One region of the Glutamicibacter nicotianae genome, then DNA from elsewhere that is predicted to be linked to it. Evidence: riboswitches for the same ligand, from Rfam matches in the RefSeq annotation. Region 1 holds a riboswitch; the other holds the start of a gene.
The links. A riboswitch is a leader RNA that binds a small molecule or an ion and turns the genes downstream of it on or off. The one in region 1 is predicted to bind glycine.

Region 1 (7,657 bases):
GACCGCTTCCGGCGCGTAGGCGCCGAAGTCGATGACCGGGCCATCGGGCAGGTAGGCGAGGGTCTTCTTGATCACCGGGGCCGCACGGTGCAGCACCAATGCGGCGCCGACCAGTTCGTCTTCCTCGAAGAAACCGAGGGATTCGCCCCGCCAGCCGCCCTTGACCTGAGCCCATTCGGGACGCTGCAGGAAGCTGACGTCGTGGGCGGTCTCCAGGAATGCTGAGTGCTCGGTACCGGATATCGGACGCACATGAAGTTCGTTGTGGCTCACGGGTGAAATCCTACCGTGCTTCCCTTCCGTATTGGGGGATGCCAGATACCCCTAGGGGGTACTTGACTTAATACCCCTAGGGGGTATCATCGGAGTATGGAAACCAACCACACGCCACATGAAACAGCCGAGCACCACGGCTATCACGCGGACAAAAGCGCCTTGGAACGACGTTTGAAGCGCATTGAAGGCCAGGTGCGCGGAGTGGCCAAGATGGTAGCTGAAGACAAGTACTGCATCGACATCCTGACCCAGATCTCCGCCATCAACGCGGCATTGCACAAGGTCAGCGTGCAGCTTATCGATGACCATATCGGCCACTGCGTGGTGGATGCGGCCAAGTCCTCCATCGATCAGGGCGACCCGTCCATCGTGCAAGACAAGATTGCCGAGGCCACGGCCGCCATATCCCGCCTGGTGCGCTAAGCCCGCGCCCACGCACCAATTTTCCAATTCACACAGAACTCATCGAAAGAGAGCAAGATCATGAGCCACAACTGCAACTGCGGATGCTCCTCGGAAAAGAACTCCAACCAGGGCCTGCAGATCCAGCCGCGCACCGACATCGCCGCGGCCCCGACCCAGACCGAAATCAAGGTCTCGGGCATGACCTGTGGGCACTGCGTCGCTTCGGTCACCGAAGAACTCAAGGAGATCGCCGGGGTTGATTCCGTGGACGTCGCACTGGACGCACAGGGAATCTCCACCGTGAAGGTCACTTCCGCCTCGGCGCTCGCCGAGGATTCCATTCGCCAGGCTATCGACGAGGCAGGCTACACCGTCGAAGCCATCAACGCCTAGCCACCGCACGGCACAGGCACCCGCGCCGCCGCCGGCGGCGGCGGCGGGAAAGTTCAAGGTATTTTCATCATGACTTCCGAAACCCCCACCCACTCCCCCGAATTGCGCACCGTAGACCTGGACATCCAGGGCATGACCTGCGCCTCCTGCGTTGGCCGCGTAGAGCGCAAGCTGGGCAAGCTGCCCGGGGTGACCGCTTCGGTCAACCTCCCGTTGGAAAGCGCCAAGGTCCAGGTCCCCGCGGGGATCAGCGATGACGAGCTGATCAGCACGGTCAAGGCCGCCGGCTACGGCGCCTCGTTGAAGCCCGAGGCCAAGGCCCCCGTGCACCACGACGAGCATGAGCACGGCGGGCACGAGCATCTGGTGCCCAACCACCTGCTGCGTCGGCTGGTGGTCTCCGCGGTCTTCACCATTCCGCTGTTCATCATCTCGATGGTTCCGGCCGCCCAGTTCCCGCACTGGGGCTGGGTAGCCTTCGCACTGGCCACCCCCGTGGTGCTCTACGGCGCCTGGCCATTCCACAAGGCGGCCGCAATCAACGCGCGTCACCTGGCCTCCACCATGGACACGCTGGTGTCGCTGGGCGTGCTGGCCGCCTACCTGTTCTCCGCCATCCAGCTGTTCCTCGATCCGCAGATGACCGCCCATACCGGCATGGCCATGAGCGAGCACCAGCTGTACTTCGAGACGGCAGGCGTGGTGGCCACACTGCTGCTGCTCGGGCGCTATCTTGAGCACCGGGCCAAGTCCTCGGCCTCCGATGCGCTCAAGTCGCTGCTGAACCTGGGCGCCAAGCACGCCACCGTGCTGCGCGAGGGCCAGGAAGTGAAGATCCCGGCCGACCAGGTGCGCATCGGGGAGCACTTCGTGGTGCGTCCGGGCGAGAAGGTCGCCACCGACGGCGTGGTCATCTCCGGCACCAGCGCCATCGACACCTCGCTGATCACCGGCGAATCGGTGCCGCAGAAGGCACAGCCCGGAACCAACGTCACCGGTGCGACGCTGAACGCCTCCGGGCGGCTGGTCGTCGAGGCCACCCGCGTCGGTTCGGACACCACGCTGGCCCAGATGGGCCGGCTGGTTTCGGAGGCCCAGTCCGGCAAGGCCCCGATCGCACGGCTGGCTGACCGCATCTCGGCGGTCTTCGTGCCGATCGTGCTGGGCATCGCCGTGCTCACCTTCCTCACCTGGTGGCTGGTCACCGGTGATACCTACGCGGCCTTCGTCGCAGCCGTCGCCGTGCTGGTCATCGCCTGCCCCTGCGCCCTGGGCCTGGCCACCCCGATCGGCCTGCTGGTCGGCACCGGCCGCGGCGCCCAAATGGGCATCCTGATCCGCGGACCTCAGGTTCTGGAGGACACCCGCAAGCTGGACACCATCGTGCTGGACAAGACCGGCACCGTCACCACCGGCGTCATGGCGCACACCGGAACCCGCACCGTCGATGGCGTCGACGAGGCCACCGCACTGGCGCTGGCAGGAGCCGTGGAGCACCACTCCGAGCACCCCATCGCCCAGGCCATCGCCGCCGCGGCGTCCGTCCAGGCCCCGCTGGCCGAGGTCACCGGCTTCCATGCGGAGCCAGGCGGCGGCGTGAAGGGCACCGTAGGCACCCAGCTGGTGGTCGTCGGGCGCCCCTCATGGCTCGAATCCCAGGGCGTCATGCTGGACGAATCCGCCCGGCAGATGCTCCACGAGGCCGAGCAGGCCGGCGCGACCGCCATCCTGGTCGCGGTGGACCAGCAGTTCCAGGCAGTGATCTCTGTGGCAGACAAGATCAAGGACAGCTCCGCGAAGGCCATTGCCGAACTGCAGGAACGCGGCCTGCGCGTCGTGCTGCTGACCGGCGACAACAAGTCGGTGGCCGCCGAGGTGGCCGGGCAGGTTGGCATCAAGGAAGAAGATGTCTTCGCCGGCGTCTTCCCTGCCGACAAGGCCAAGGCGATCAGCACGCTGCAGGAGCAGGGCAAGGTCGTGGCCATGGTGGGTGACGGCGTGAATGATGCGCCGGCACTGGCCCAGGCGGACCTGGGCATCGCGATGGGCTCGGGCACCGACGTGGCCATCGAGGCAGCCGACATTACCTTGATGGGCAATAACCTGCACCAGGTCACCCAGGCCATCGACCTGTCGGCCAAGACCCTGTCCACGATCAAGATGAACCTGTTCTGGGCCTTCGCCTACAACACCGCAGGCATCCCCGTGGCCGCCCTGGGCCTGCTCAACCCGATGATCGCGGGTGCAGCCATGGCAGCCAGCTCCGTGCTGGTGGTGCTCAACTCGCTACGGCTGCGCCGTTTCGGAAAGCACTAGCACCAGCCGGGAACACCCCCTGGGGCGGCCGCGTGAGAAATTGCGCTGCATGTCCCAGGGGTTTTGCCCATGGCCTTCGTCATACCGGTGGCCTACGGCGTGGAAGGCGGAGATCCGTGCTGTCCATTCCCGGAGCGGGAGATCGCCGGATGCGAATCATTACGAAAGCCCAAACACGGTTTTCCGCGTCATTTTTCCGGGGAATCGTCTAGCCATGCGAATTAGCGGGGTGCGAAATATGAAAATGCGATTTGCGCCACATTGAAGCTTCTGCGCATACTGTGATGGCAATCACCACATATGCCGCTGATGCGTGGCGGGAGAAACCCGCCCACACCATGGGCGGGCGCCGTAGGAGCAATTTCCTCCCCGGAAAACTCTCAGGCACCCGTACCGCCACGACTAGGCAAATCTGGAAAGCAGTGCGGTACGGCCGCACTCACCGAAGGAGCAAGCTTCGCCCAGTAATCGGGCCGAAGTGAAAACTCTCAGGTCGACATGCAGATTGGGGAGGGACCAAGAACAGTGCCGCACCGAGCGCACCGGATTCGAGGTACTCCCCGTGGCTGGCCTGGTCCCTGCTCTTTGCGCAGCGTGCCGGGCAAGCCTGCTGGACTGCTCCGATACGGAAGTGTTCATCGAAGCGAGACTGCACTCCAAGCCAACCCGGCTTGGAGGCAGATCAGCTTCGGGGCGTCACGCCACACTCCTGGAAGGCAACCAGCATGAGTACCACCAGTTCTGACCCACTCTCGAGCGCGGGCTCTCCAATCGACACTTCCAGCTGATCACCATTGGCGGCGCGATCGGCATGGGCCTGTTCATGGGCTCCGGCAAGACCATTTCGGTCGCCGGCCCGTCGGTCATCTTCGTCTACATGATCATCGGCTTCATGCTCTTCTTCGTCATGCGCGCCATGGGCGAGCTGCTCATCGCTTTGGACCTCGTTGCCCGGGTACACCTCCCGGGCACCCCAGTCCTGGGCCAAGGCGTCCTGCTAGACCATCGCGCGGCACTGCTTCATCGAGTACACGAACGCCTCCAGATCCCGCGGATCATCCAGGACATTCGAATCGATGTTCACCGGATCTTCCAGTCCAGGTCCGCTCAGGGTGATCTCGCCACGGCTGTGCGGGGTCACGATTCCGGAGTGCAGGGTGGATGCGGTGCCCTCGATCGGTTCCATGCCCGGGGAGTACATCGGCACGGCGAAGAAAATCGGCTGGGTGTCCGGGCGGTCCAGGTCTGCGCGGGAGCGGGAGAACATGTGCGATTGCGAGACCGAGACCCCGGTGCGCGGGGCAGGAATCTCCCGGGTGGTGGTTTCGGCGATCATCGGAGCCAGCAGATGGTCGTGCAGGTTCTTGCCCACCTGGTCCAACTCATGCAGCGGCTCTACGCCCACTGCCCGGAGTTCGGCCGCCGGGCCGATTCCTGAGCGCAGGAGGAACTGCGGGCAGCCCAAGGCGCCGGCGCTGAGCACCACCTCATCGGCGCGCAGCTCCTGCAGCTGCCCGTCCTTCTGGTAGCGCACGCCCCCGCGGTGCCGGATTCGAGGATCACCGAGTGCACCTCGGCATCGGTGATGATCTCAAGACGCTCGCGTACCGGCTTGAGGTAGGCCTTCCAGGTGTTGATGCGTTCGCCGACAACGACGTTGATCTGCTCCTTGGACACGCCGTCCAGCTGCTCGCCGTTGTAGTCGGGGTTGAACTCGATGCCGGACTGCACTGCCGCGTCGATAATCGACTGGTGGATTTCATCCAGCTCGTAGTCGTTGTCCACCGGCACCAGCCCTTCGGTGCCGTGGAACTTGCTGGCACCGCCGGAGAAGAGTTCTCGATAGGCTTGTAGATCGGCAAGACGTTCTTCCAGGCCCACTGCTCGCCGCAGTCCTTGGCCCAGCCGTCGTAGTCCTGCGGGGCGCAGCGCACCCAGATGGTTGCGTGCAGCGCGTGCGATCCGCCGAGCACCTTGCCACGTGGCAGGTGCATCGGCTTGTTGGCGGCCCCGGCCATCGGGACCGTGTGGTAATCCCAGTCTTCCTTGCTGTGCCACAGCTCGCCCATGCGCGAGAGGTCGTGGATGGCGGGGTTGGTGTCCTCGGATCCGGCTTCGAACAAGGTCACCTGCGCTCCGGAATCCACCATCCGGCGCGCGACGACCGCACCTGCTGAACCTGCTCCAACGACAATGACCGATGTGCTGCCCATGAATACTCCCCCACCTTGAGGTGCCTGCGAAACGTGTTCATCCCAGTCAGTACAGGTCAGCAGTTTCGCCATTGGCATCCGGCGCACAGCAATTGGCAATGCGTGCGCATTATCGGTTCGGGGCCGCGTCGCCTATTTGCGGATCCGGCCCGCGCGCAATTCGTCGATGCGGACCAGGACCACCCCGCCCACGATCAGCAGGCCGCCGAACAGCTGCACCGCACCGGGCAGCTCGGAAAGCAGCAGCCAGGCCCAGAGCACCGCGAAGAGCACCTCGGTCAATGAGATGAAGCTTGCCACCTTGGATCCCAGTTCCCTCGCGGCCATCACGCCGGTGGTGTAGGAGAACACGGTGGCGATCAGGATTAACCCGGTCAGCGCCAGCCACCACGGGGTTTCGAAGCCTGCAAATGACCCGGTTCCGGGAGCCCAGTGCATGGGAAGGATACCCAGGGACCCCACGGCCAGCACGGTCAGCGCACCGACTGCCATGCCTCCGGCAGAGAGCATGATCGGCGGCAGCGCGCCATCGACCTTGGCGCTGATGAAGAAGTAGACTGTCAGCCCGATGGCGGCTCCCAATCCCCAGAGCACGCCAATCGGATCGATCCGCGTCGTGCCGGTCAGGTCGAGCACCGCCACCAGCCCAGCGAGCGAGAGCACGGTTCCGGCGATGGTCGCGATGGACGGCCTCTTCTGGTGCCTGGCCCATAGCACCAGCACAATCAGCACGGGAGCCAGGTATTCCAGCAGCAGGGCCACGCCCACATCCAATCGCTGCACCGCCAGGAAGTAGCACAGCTGGCAGGCACCCACTCCGAACAGTCCGAAGAGCACAATCGAGACCCAGTTGGTGCGCAGCAGCACCCACCGTCCGCGCATCGCCAGCAGGGCCGGAATGGCCAGCACCAGTGCCGCGCCGGCCATGCGGGCGGCTACCGCGGCGGTAGGGGTCCAGCCGGCTTCAAAAAGCCCCTTGGCGAAGGACCCCGACAGCCCGAAGGCGGCCGAGGAGGCCAGCGCAATCCAGATGCCCTTCGATTGGCTGGGATGGCGGGTCGCAGCGGTGGTGGAAGCTGCAGGCGCACCGTGGGTAGACAGGTCGCTCATGAGAGTCTTTCGCGCAGAATTTCATGCCCCATTCAGGGGCAAATGGGGCTATGAGCATGACGATACGGTTAGGCTTGAGGGGCAGTCAATCCACCCACCTTCCAGGAACGAATTATGACCTTTGCCCCAGATATCGAAGCGTCGCTGAAGACCGTGGTGAATCTGCTGAATACCGAGGTGCAAATCGTGGATATGCTCTCCACCGTCGCTGATCTCGATGAGTTCCTTGAGGCGGAGAACTTCGACGGCTCGCGCGCGCACAACCAGGCCGAGCTGCGTTCCATCCGCCAGCTGCGTTCCCAGCTGAAGAACATCTGGATCGGCACCGAAGAAGAATCAGTGTTCCGGGTCAATGCCATCCTGCGCAACGCCAACGCCCAGCCGCAGCTGATCAAGAGCGAATCGATGGGCTACCATCTGCACGCCACCACCAACAGCACCCCGCTCTACGACCGCATGGCCGTGGATGCCGCGATGGCGCTGGCCGAAGTGATCCGCTCCGGCGGGTTGCAGCGGTTGCGGATCTGCGCGTCCGAGGACTGCGAGGCGGCGCTGCTGGATTTGTCGCGCAACCGCTCCAAGCTGTATTGCGATACCGGCAACTGCGCGAACCGCGAGCATGTGCGCGCGTACCGTGCGCGCAAGGCGTCGAAGCGCTCAGGCCAGCAGGTAGCGGCCGGCTGACGCTCCGGCCAGGATCGCGTTGCGCGGTGCTCCTCGCCTTTTGCCATACCCGGGCCATATGATGAACACACAACCGGGACACCGGCAATGGCAGTACTGGAAGGGGCAGTCCATGACTCAGGAAACCCACGCTTCGGATGATTACGAAGCACGGATCGAAGCGGCTGAGAGCGGCCCGCTGAAAGCCGCCGCCCGCTGGGTCGTAGCCCTGGCATCGGCAGCCTTGGGCGACGCCGAATACGAGGCGAATGAGCCGCAGG
Region 2 (7,657 bases), 380 kb from region 1:
GTCGCAGACCTCGCGCACGTCGGCGTCGTAGACACCGTGGGTGGATGGGTAGGTGATCATGATGGCGGCAAGAACGTCCTTGTTGGCCTCGATCTTGGCATCCAGGTCATTGGCGTCGATGGTGCCGTCGGCCGCGGTCTTCACGACGACCACGCGCATGCCTGCCAGCACCGCCGAAGCGGCATTGGTGCCGTGCGCCGATGCAGGGATCAGGCACAGGTCGCGCTGGCCTTCGCCGCGCGAACGGTGGTAGTCCGAGATGGCCAGCAGGCCGGCGTACTCGCCCTGCGAGCCGGCGTTCGGCTGGATGGAGACGCCTGCGTAGCCGGTGATGGCGGTCAGGCGGCCTTCCAGGTCGGTGATCAGCTCGCGCCAGCCGGCGGTCTGCGCGGCAGGTGCGTAGGGGTGGATGGATGCGAATTCAGGCCAGGTGATGGATTCCATCTCGGCGGCCGAGTTCAGCTTCATGGTGCACGAGCCCAGAGGGATCATGGTGCGGTCCAGTGCCAGGTCGCGATCCGAGAGGCGGCGCAAGTAGCGCATCATCTGGGTCTCGGAGGAGATCGAGTTGAAGATCGGGTGGGTCATGAAGTCGCTGGTGCGCACCATCGACTCGGGCAGCTCGAAGCCTTCCGGAGCCGAGAGTTCCGCACCGAAGACCTCCAGCAGGGTCTTGACCACGGCGGAGGTGGTGGTTTCGTCGGTGGAGATGCCCACTTGGGTTTCGCCGACCTTGCGCAGGTTGATGCCTGCTTCGACGGCCTTGTCGATGATGGCATCTGCGTTCTCGACGTTCACCACAACGGTGTCGAAGAAGGTATCCGAGGCCAGGGTGAAGCCGCCTGCGACCAGCGAGCTGGCGACCACGCGGGCGTGGTTGTTGGCACGGGTTGCGATCTGCTTCAGGCCGGCTGGGCCGTGGTAGACGGCGTACATCGATGCGCAGATGGCCAGCAGGGCCTGCGCGGTGCAGATGTTGGAGGTGGCCTTCTCGCGGCGGATGTGCTGCTCGCGGGTCTGCAGCGCCAGGCGGTAGGCGGGAACTCCGGCGTCATCGGCCGAAACGCCCACCAGGCGGCCTGGCATGGAGCGGGTCAGGCCGTCGGCAACAGCCATGTAGGCTGCGTGCGGTCCGCCGAAGAACAGCGGCACGCCGAAGCGCTGGGTGTTGCCCACGGCGATGTCGGCGCCCTGCTCGCCCGGAGGGGTGATCATGGTCAGCGACAGCAGGTCGGCGATCACGGTCACCATGGCGCCGGCTTCCTTGGCGGCGGCGATGATCGAGGCGTGGTCGGCGATCGAGCCGTCATTGCCCGGCTGCTGGAGCACGATGCCGGAGATGTCGCCCTCGGGCAGGCCGGCGGAGAGGTCGGCGACCTCGATCTCGAAGCCCAGCGCGTCGGCGCGGCCCTGCACGACCTTCAGGGTCTGCGGGAAGATGTTGGAGTCCAGGACGGTCTTGCCCTTGGCCTTCTTCTTGTTGGCGCGGCGCATCATCAGCACGGCTTCGGCGGCGGCCGAGGATTCGTCCAGCAGCGAAGCGTTGGCGATCGGCAGGCCGGTCAAGTCCATGACCATGGTCTGGAAGTTCAGCAGGGCTTCGAGGCGGCCCTGGGAGATTTCTGGCTGGTACGGGGTGTAGGCGGTGTACCAGGCAGGGTTTTCCACGATGTTGCGGCGGATTACCGCTGGGGTGATGGTGTCGTAGAATCCCTGGCCGATCATCTGGGTCTTCATGACGTTCTTCGAGGCAAGCGCACGCAGGTGGGCCAAGGCTTCGGTTTCGCTCAGCGCATCAGGGATATCCAGTGCGGAGTCCTGGCGGATACCTGCCGGAACGGCGGTATCGATCAGTGCTTCCAGGCTGTCGTAGCCCAGGGTCTGAAGCATGGTGGCAACGTCGGAAGGACGCGGGCCGATATGGCGGGAGACGAATTCAGTATTCGCTGGTGCCGAAGTCTGCGTGATGGTCATGGTGCGGGTATCTCCATGGGATCTGTCTTGGCGCATGCCAAAGGAAGGTCTTTTTACCTCCCCATCCCTGTTTCATAACCTGAGAGTTTTACGCATCCAGCAAACCAAGCCGGGTACTTGCACCTTCGGTGAACCGGAACGGGCCGGTTTCTTTCCAGAGTTGCCTCATGATGGCGGTACGGGTGCCTGAGAGTTTCCTGGGGAGGAATTGCTCCTACGGCGCCCGTCCATGGTGTGAACGGGACTCTCCCGCCATCCGTCTATGGCGTGTACTGCCGGCCGGAGACCTGCAGCACACCACCATGTTACCCGCCTCGCCCCCAACGTCAAACAGGAGCAGGAACAGGAAAAGTCATAAACGCGTTCAGTTTGCGCCGGCAGTTAAACGGATGTAATCGGGATACTTCGCTGATAAGGAATCTCCCGATGAGGTGCCGGTGAGCCGTCGCTTGATCCACGGAGCCAAATGCTCCCTGGCCCAGCCCAATTCCTGCTTCAGTTTCTCGCCGCGCGAGTTCACCGCCAGCTCCGGCAGCGACGGCTGGTGGATCTTCGCGGACCAGTTCTCCTCGGTGATCTGCCCGGCGCCGAGCACGTTCAGGACCTTGGAGGCCATCAGCGTGTGACCCAGCTCATTCATGTGCAGCCGGTCCGGCGCCCAGTAGCGCAGGTCAGAGAATTCGCGCCATCGCCAGTAGTCGGCGATCAGCGCACCGTATTCGTCCGCGATTTCGCGGACCTTCTCGTTGTAGACGGCAGTGCGCGGACGGGTCTTGGAGAACAGCGGCGAGTCCACGGTGTCGAAACCGGTGAACAGCAGCACCGTGCTTCCGGCTTCGGAAAAGCGGCGCACCATGCCGGCATAGCCGCGCATCAGCGCATCCAGGTCGGCCTTGGGCCGCAGGATGTCATTGCCGCCGGCGTAGATGGAGACCAGGTCCGGGCCCAACGCAAGGGCCTGGTCCAGCTGCTGGTTGATCACCTGGCCGATCTTCTTGCCGCGCACGGCCAGATTGGCGTATTCCCATTCTCCTTCGGCGCAGAGCACCTCGGCCACCCGATCCGCCCAGCCGCGCACCTGGTTAGGGCGGACCGGATCCGCGTCGCCAACGCCTTCGGTGAACGAGTCACCCAGTGCCACAAACTTCTTCACTTCGCTCCTGCTTCGTTCCTTGCCCGGTGGGGCGGCTATGCGTTGTTGCCGGCAGACTGGGCCGCCATGTTCTTCTGCATGATCAGCTGGCGCGCCAGCTGGCTGAGCTTCACCCCGGTGGAGGTCTCCTTGAGACCTTCATTGCGCGAGGGGATAAATCCGAAGCCCAGCTGGTGGGCCGGATCGGCGAAGGCCAGCGAGGAGTTCGCACCGTCATGGCCGTAGGCGAAAATCGAGCCGTAATTGTTGCTTGCGGTGGCCTTCATGAATCCCAGGGCGAAGGCCTGCAGCAGTCCATTGGTCCGGTCATGGCCGTAGACCAGTTCGGTGGATACCTGGGACCAGGTGTCGGCGGAAAGGAATCCGCGCGTGGTTCCCAGTGCCGGAACTGCACCGAAGGAGGCGGCATAGATGGCGGCCAGGCCCTGGGCGTTGGCCACCGCTCCCATGGATGCCGGACCCAGTTCGCGCACCTGCGGCGCGTTGGCCAGTTCGTGCCAGTTGTAGACCGGGCCGGTTTCCAGCGCGAACCCGGAGGCCGAATTCACCGCCAGACCGGCCGGGGAAAACGGGTCGAAGAATTCGGTGGCAGCTTCGGCAGCTGGCAGCACATCGCGGTAGCGCGATTCCAGCGCTGGGTCCTGGCCAATGTAGGCCTCGGCGCCCAGCGGCTTGCGGATGCGCTCCTCGAAGACCTCCTTGAGCTCCTTGCCGGTGACCCGGCGGACCAGTTCTTCCATGAGCACGCCCATGGTGATCGCGTGGTAGCCGACGATATTCTGCCCCAGCGGCCAGACACTGGGCATGGAAGCGAGCACCTTGGCGTACTCGGCGGAGTCCAGGAGGATCTTGCTGGGCACGCCCCCGGGAACGCCCAGCACGCCGGCCTGGTGGCTGAGCACCTCGCCGACGGTGAGCCGGGATTTCCCGTTCTCGCCGAATTCAGGCCAGTAGGTGGCCATGGGCGCATTCGGATCAATCAGGCCATCTTGCACCAGCAGTGCCACGACCAGCGCGCCAAGGCCCTTGGTGCAGGAGAAAACACAGGTCAACGCGTCGCCCGAGAGGTGCTCTCCGACGGTGTGGCTGAGCACCAGTTCTCCGCGGTGGTATACGGCCAGCTGCGCCGAGTAGCCTTCTTCCTCAGCGGCACGCGCTTCCAAAGCCTGGGCCAGGGGCGCGAAATCCTCAGTGATCACCGATTGCATCTAAATCCTTAAAGTGCTTGTTCCTCAACAACCAACCCTAACCGCAGTGCTCCCATTTCCCGAAGGTTCCACATGCTGTACACCACCCAGCATATAGGTAGGTCAGCTCACACCTTTGAAGCAATTAAGCCACTCGCCGACGTAGCAATGCCTTTCGTCCCGCGATTCTGTGAGCCAGCTCAGATCCCGGTTTGCCCACTTCATGCGCTGACCCTAAAGTTGTAACGTTTGCCTACAAATTTGAAGGAGATGATCTCGATCGCATGACTGTGAACAGTGACACGGCCGTTACCGACGGCAAGGAAACAGAACTCCACCGGGTGATTGGCCCGAAGCTGCTGCTATTCCTCATCATGGGCGATATCATCGGCGCCGGCATTTTCGCCATTACCGGCAAGGTTGCCGGCCAGGTGGGTGGAGCCGCGTGGCTGCCGTTCCTGATCGCCTTCGCGATCGCGACCCTCACCGCCTTCAGCTACCTCGAACTGGTCACCAAGTACCCGCACGCAGCGGGTGCCGCCCTGTACATCCACAAGGCCTTCGGCATCCACTTCGTGACCTTCCTGGTGGCCTTCACCGTTGCCTGCTCGGGCATCACCAGCGCCGCCACCTCGGCCACCCTGGTCGGGCGGAACCTGCTGATCGGCATCGGCCAGTTCGTCGAGGGCGTTCCCAACACGCCCGAAGCGGGCATGTGGGCGGCTATTGCGGTGATCGTCATCCTCGCCATCGTCAACTTCCGTGGTGTCGGCGAGAGCGTGAAGTTCAATCTCTTCCTGACCGTCGTGTCGCTGGCCATCATGGCCGCGATCATCGGCATCGGCTTCGCCGTGATCGCCTCGGGCCACGGGGACATCTCCCGTCTGGTGGTTTTCGAGACCCCGACCGATCGCAGCGTCTTCGCCGCAGTGACCATGGGTACCGCCGTTGCGTTCTTCGCCATGGTGGGCTTCGAGGACTCGGTGAACCTGGTGGAGGAAACCAAGAACCCGAAGAAGGTCTTCCCGAAGATCATGCTCATTGGCCTGGGCATCTGCGCGGTGATCTACATGCTGGTGGCCGTCACCGTTATCATGGTGATCCCTACCGGTGATCTGCTGAATCCGAAGAACCCGGACGCCGGCATCCTGCTGGATGTGGTGCGCATTGGCCTGCCGAATTTGCCGGTTGACGCGATCTTCCCGTTCCTGACCGTCTTCGCGGTGGTCAACACGGCGCTGATGAACATGCTGATGGCCAGCCGCCTGCTCTACGGCATGGCCCGCCAGGGCGTGTTGCCGCAGTTCCTGGGCAAAGTGCACTCGACCCGACGCTCCCCATGGGTTGCAATCCTGTTCAGCACCGCGCTGGCCATCGCACTGATTGCCTACGTGAACCTGGATAACGGCAGCAGCATCGTCGGCTCGCTGGGCGGCACCACCGCGCTGCTGCTGCTGTGCGTGTTCGCTGTCGTGAACGTCGCCCTGCTGGTGCTGCGCCGCGACAAGCCGGAGCCTGGCGCATTCCGTGCGCCAACGATCATCCCGATCCTCGGCGTGGTCTTCTGCCTGTTCCTTGCCGGCCCGTGGGCTCGTGCGCGCGAGGACTGGGTACAGTACGAGATTGCCGGCCTGCTGCTGGTGATCGGTGTTGCACTGTGGGCCGTCACTTGGCTGGTCAACCGGATCAGCTACAAGAAGGGCGTCATTGAAACCCGCCCGGGCCAGTACTGATCCCTGGTTCTTGACGTAGCGATGCCCGCCGATTGATTCGGCGGGCATCGCTACGTTAAGCGCGTTTTCTGCGCCGTCTGCTCGACGGTTTCCTGGCGGAAACGAAGCTTCAGGCCCCGTTCGGTGCGCTGCCACCACGACGAGACCACGAGCACCGGGGAATCCGCGGGCTTCATGCGGTAGGCAAGCAGCACCATCTGCGCATCCACTTCACGCGCGGCAAGCACCTGCACCGCACCGGTGCTTGGCAAAGTTGCCCCGGATTCCAGCATGGATCGGACCGTCGCCACATCCAGCAGACCACCATGGCGGGTCACTTCCTGGTACCCAGGATGCAGGAAGTCAGTGAGCTCGGCGAAGCTGGCGCGGATCTGCGGGTCGAGAAAACCCTGCTCCAGCTCGTAGACGGCGGCCGCGATGTCCATGCCGGGTTCTGGCGTGGCAGCGGTTTCTTCCACCGGTGCCGGTGCCGCATCCGCCTCGGCCGGTGAGCTGGAAGGGGCTGATCCACCGGCAGTGTAGCCTGGTCCAGCCTCTACTGCCGTACCCTGCTGGTGCGCGGTGGCTGCTGCGCGGGCGTGTCCGTCTGCTGCTTCATTCAGCTCATGGCCGGCATGGCCCTTAACCCATTCAAAAGTGTATTTGCGCCCCGAGATAGCCTGATCCAGTTCCTTGAGGATGTCCTGGTTCAGTACCGGTTTGCCGTCGGCCTTCTTCCAGCCCTTTTTCTTCCACCCTGGCATCCATTTGCTGATGCAGTTGATCGCGTACTGCGAGTCGCACAGGATCTTCAGTTCTTCGTCTGGCAGGTGCTCGGTGGCCCGGAAGAGCTCGAGCACCGCCTGGAGCTCGCCCATGTTGTTGGTTCCGTGGTCCCAACCGCCAGCGGCCCAGTTGTCCTGGTCCACGTACCAGGCCCAACCTGCTGGTCCGGGATTCCCTAAGGCTGATCCATCCGCCGCTGCAATGATTGTCATGGTTTAATCCTGCCACGTTCACCGCACCTCGGGGTTTCAGGCATAGGGCCATGTCGCCAGCGAATTCCTGCAGAGAGGATCGCAGCATCCCAGCTGATCCACGCGTAGGATTGGGTTGTGAAGAAAATTATGCCTGTACTGGCCACCCTAGCCTTGGCGCTCACCGCTTGCGGCAGCCCGTCGATCGATGAGCTGCGCGAGCAAGATCCGCAGGGCCATACGGCGTGCGTGCACTTTGGCGGGGGCATGGTTGACCCCGAGGGCATGGGCGCGACGAACATGGCGAAAGCCGCTGAGCATGGAGCGAAGGCAGCCACCGGAGAAATCAGCGCCGCCGTGGCCACCGATAACGCCGGCACGCCGAAGATCACCGACTTGGAAGCATTCCAGAAGGCATGCGAAGCGCAGGGCTTCGACTTCGAATAAAGCACAGCGGCCCGGGATCCGCTCCTTAGTATGGAGCGGATCCCGGGCCGCCAGGCTGGTTCTTCCGGAGCCTAGGCAGGGTACAGCGGGTTGTGTCCCGCCTGGACACGTTCCTCGGCACGGACTTCGTCCGGTGCCGTGCCGTTCAGGAATGGGCCGTGCTCTGCCAGTTCTTCCCGGTCAGGGGCTTCGAGCCAGTTCGCCAAG

Region 2: another riboswitch for glycine. It lies ahead of gcvP (aminomethyl-transferring glycine dehydrogenase); the one in region 1 lies ahead of JOE62_RS15870 (D-serine/D-alanine/glycine transporter).

The regions. Positions count from the first base shown of each region.
Region 1 covers NZ_JAFBCH010000001.1:3,324,577-3,332,233, forward strand. The annotation lists gene JOE62_RS15850 (peptidoglycan bridge formation glycyltransferase FemA/FemB family protein) at 1-273, opposite strand, end outside; gene JOE62_RS15855 (metal-sensitive transcriptional regulator) at 370-699, shown strand; gene JOE62_RS16400 (heavy-metal-associated domain-containing protein) at 760-1,074, shown strand; gene JOE62_RS15865 (heavy metal translocating P-type ATPase) at 1,144-3,390, shown strand; glycine riboswitch at 3,698-3,796, shown strand; partial or broken gene JOE62_RS15870 (D-serine/D-alanine/glycine transporter) at 4,136-4,327, shown strand; gene JOE62_RS16565 (GMC family oxidoreductase N-terminal domain-containing protein) at 4,388-4,876, opposite strand; gene JOE62_RS16570 (GMC family oxidoreductase N-terminal domain-containing protein) at 4,786-5,271, opposite strand; partial or broken gene JOE62_RS16575 (GMC family oxidoreductase N-terminal domain-containing protein) at 5,277-5,537, opposite strand; gene JOE62_RS16690 (hypothetical protein) at 5,458-5,622, shown strand; gene JOE62_RS15890 (EamA family transporter) at 5,736-6,713, opposite strand; gene JOE62_RS15895 (CGNR zinc finger domain-containing protein) at 6,828-7,397, shown strand; gene JOE62_RS15900 (hypothetical protein) at 7,510-7,657, shown strand, end outside.
Region 2 covers NZ_JAFBCH010000001.1:2,942,678-2,950,334, forward strand. The annotation lists gene gcvP (aminomethyl-transferring glycine dehydrogenase) at 1-1,974, opposite strand, end outside; glycine riboswitch at 2,139-2,236, opposite strand; gene JOE62_RS14030 (SGNH/GDSL hydrolase family protein) at 2,339-3,127, opposite strand; gene JOE62_RS14035 (serine hydrolase) at 3,163-4,326, opposite strand; gene JOE62_RS14040 (APC family permease) at 4,599-6,047, shown strand; gene JOE62_RS14045 (RNase H family protein) at 6,098-7,024, opposite strand; gene JOE62_RS14050 (hypothetical protein) at 7,142-7,450, shown strand; gene JOE62_RS14055 (glutathione S-transferase C-terminal domain-containing protein) at 7,522-7,657, opposite strand, start outside.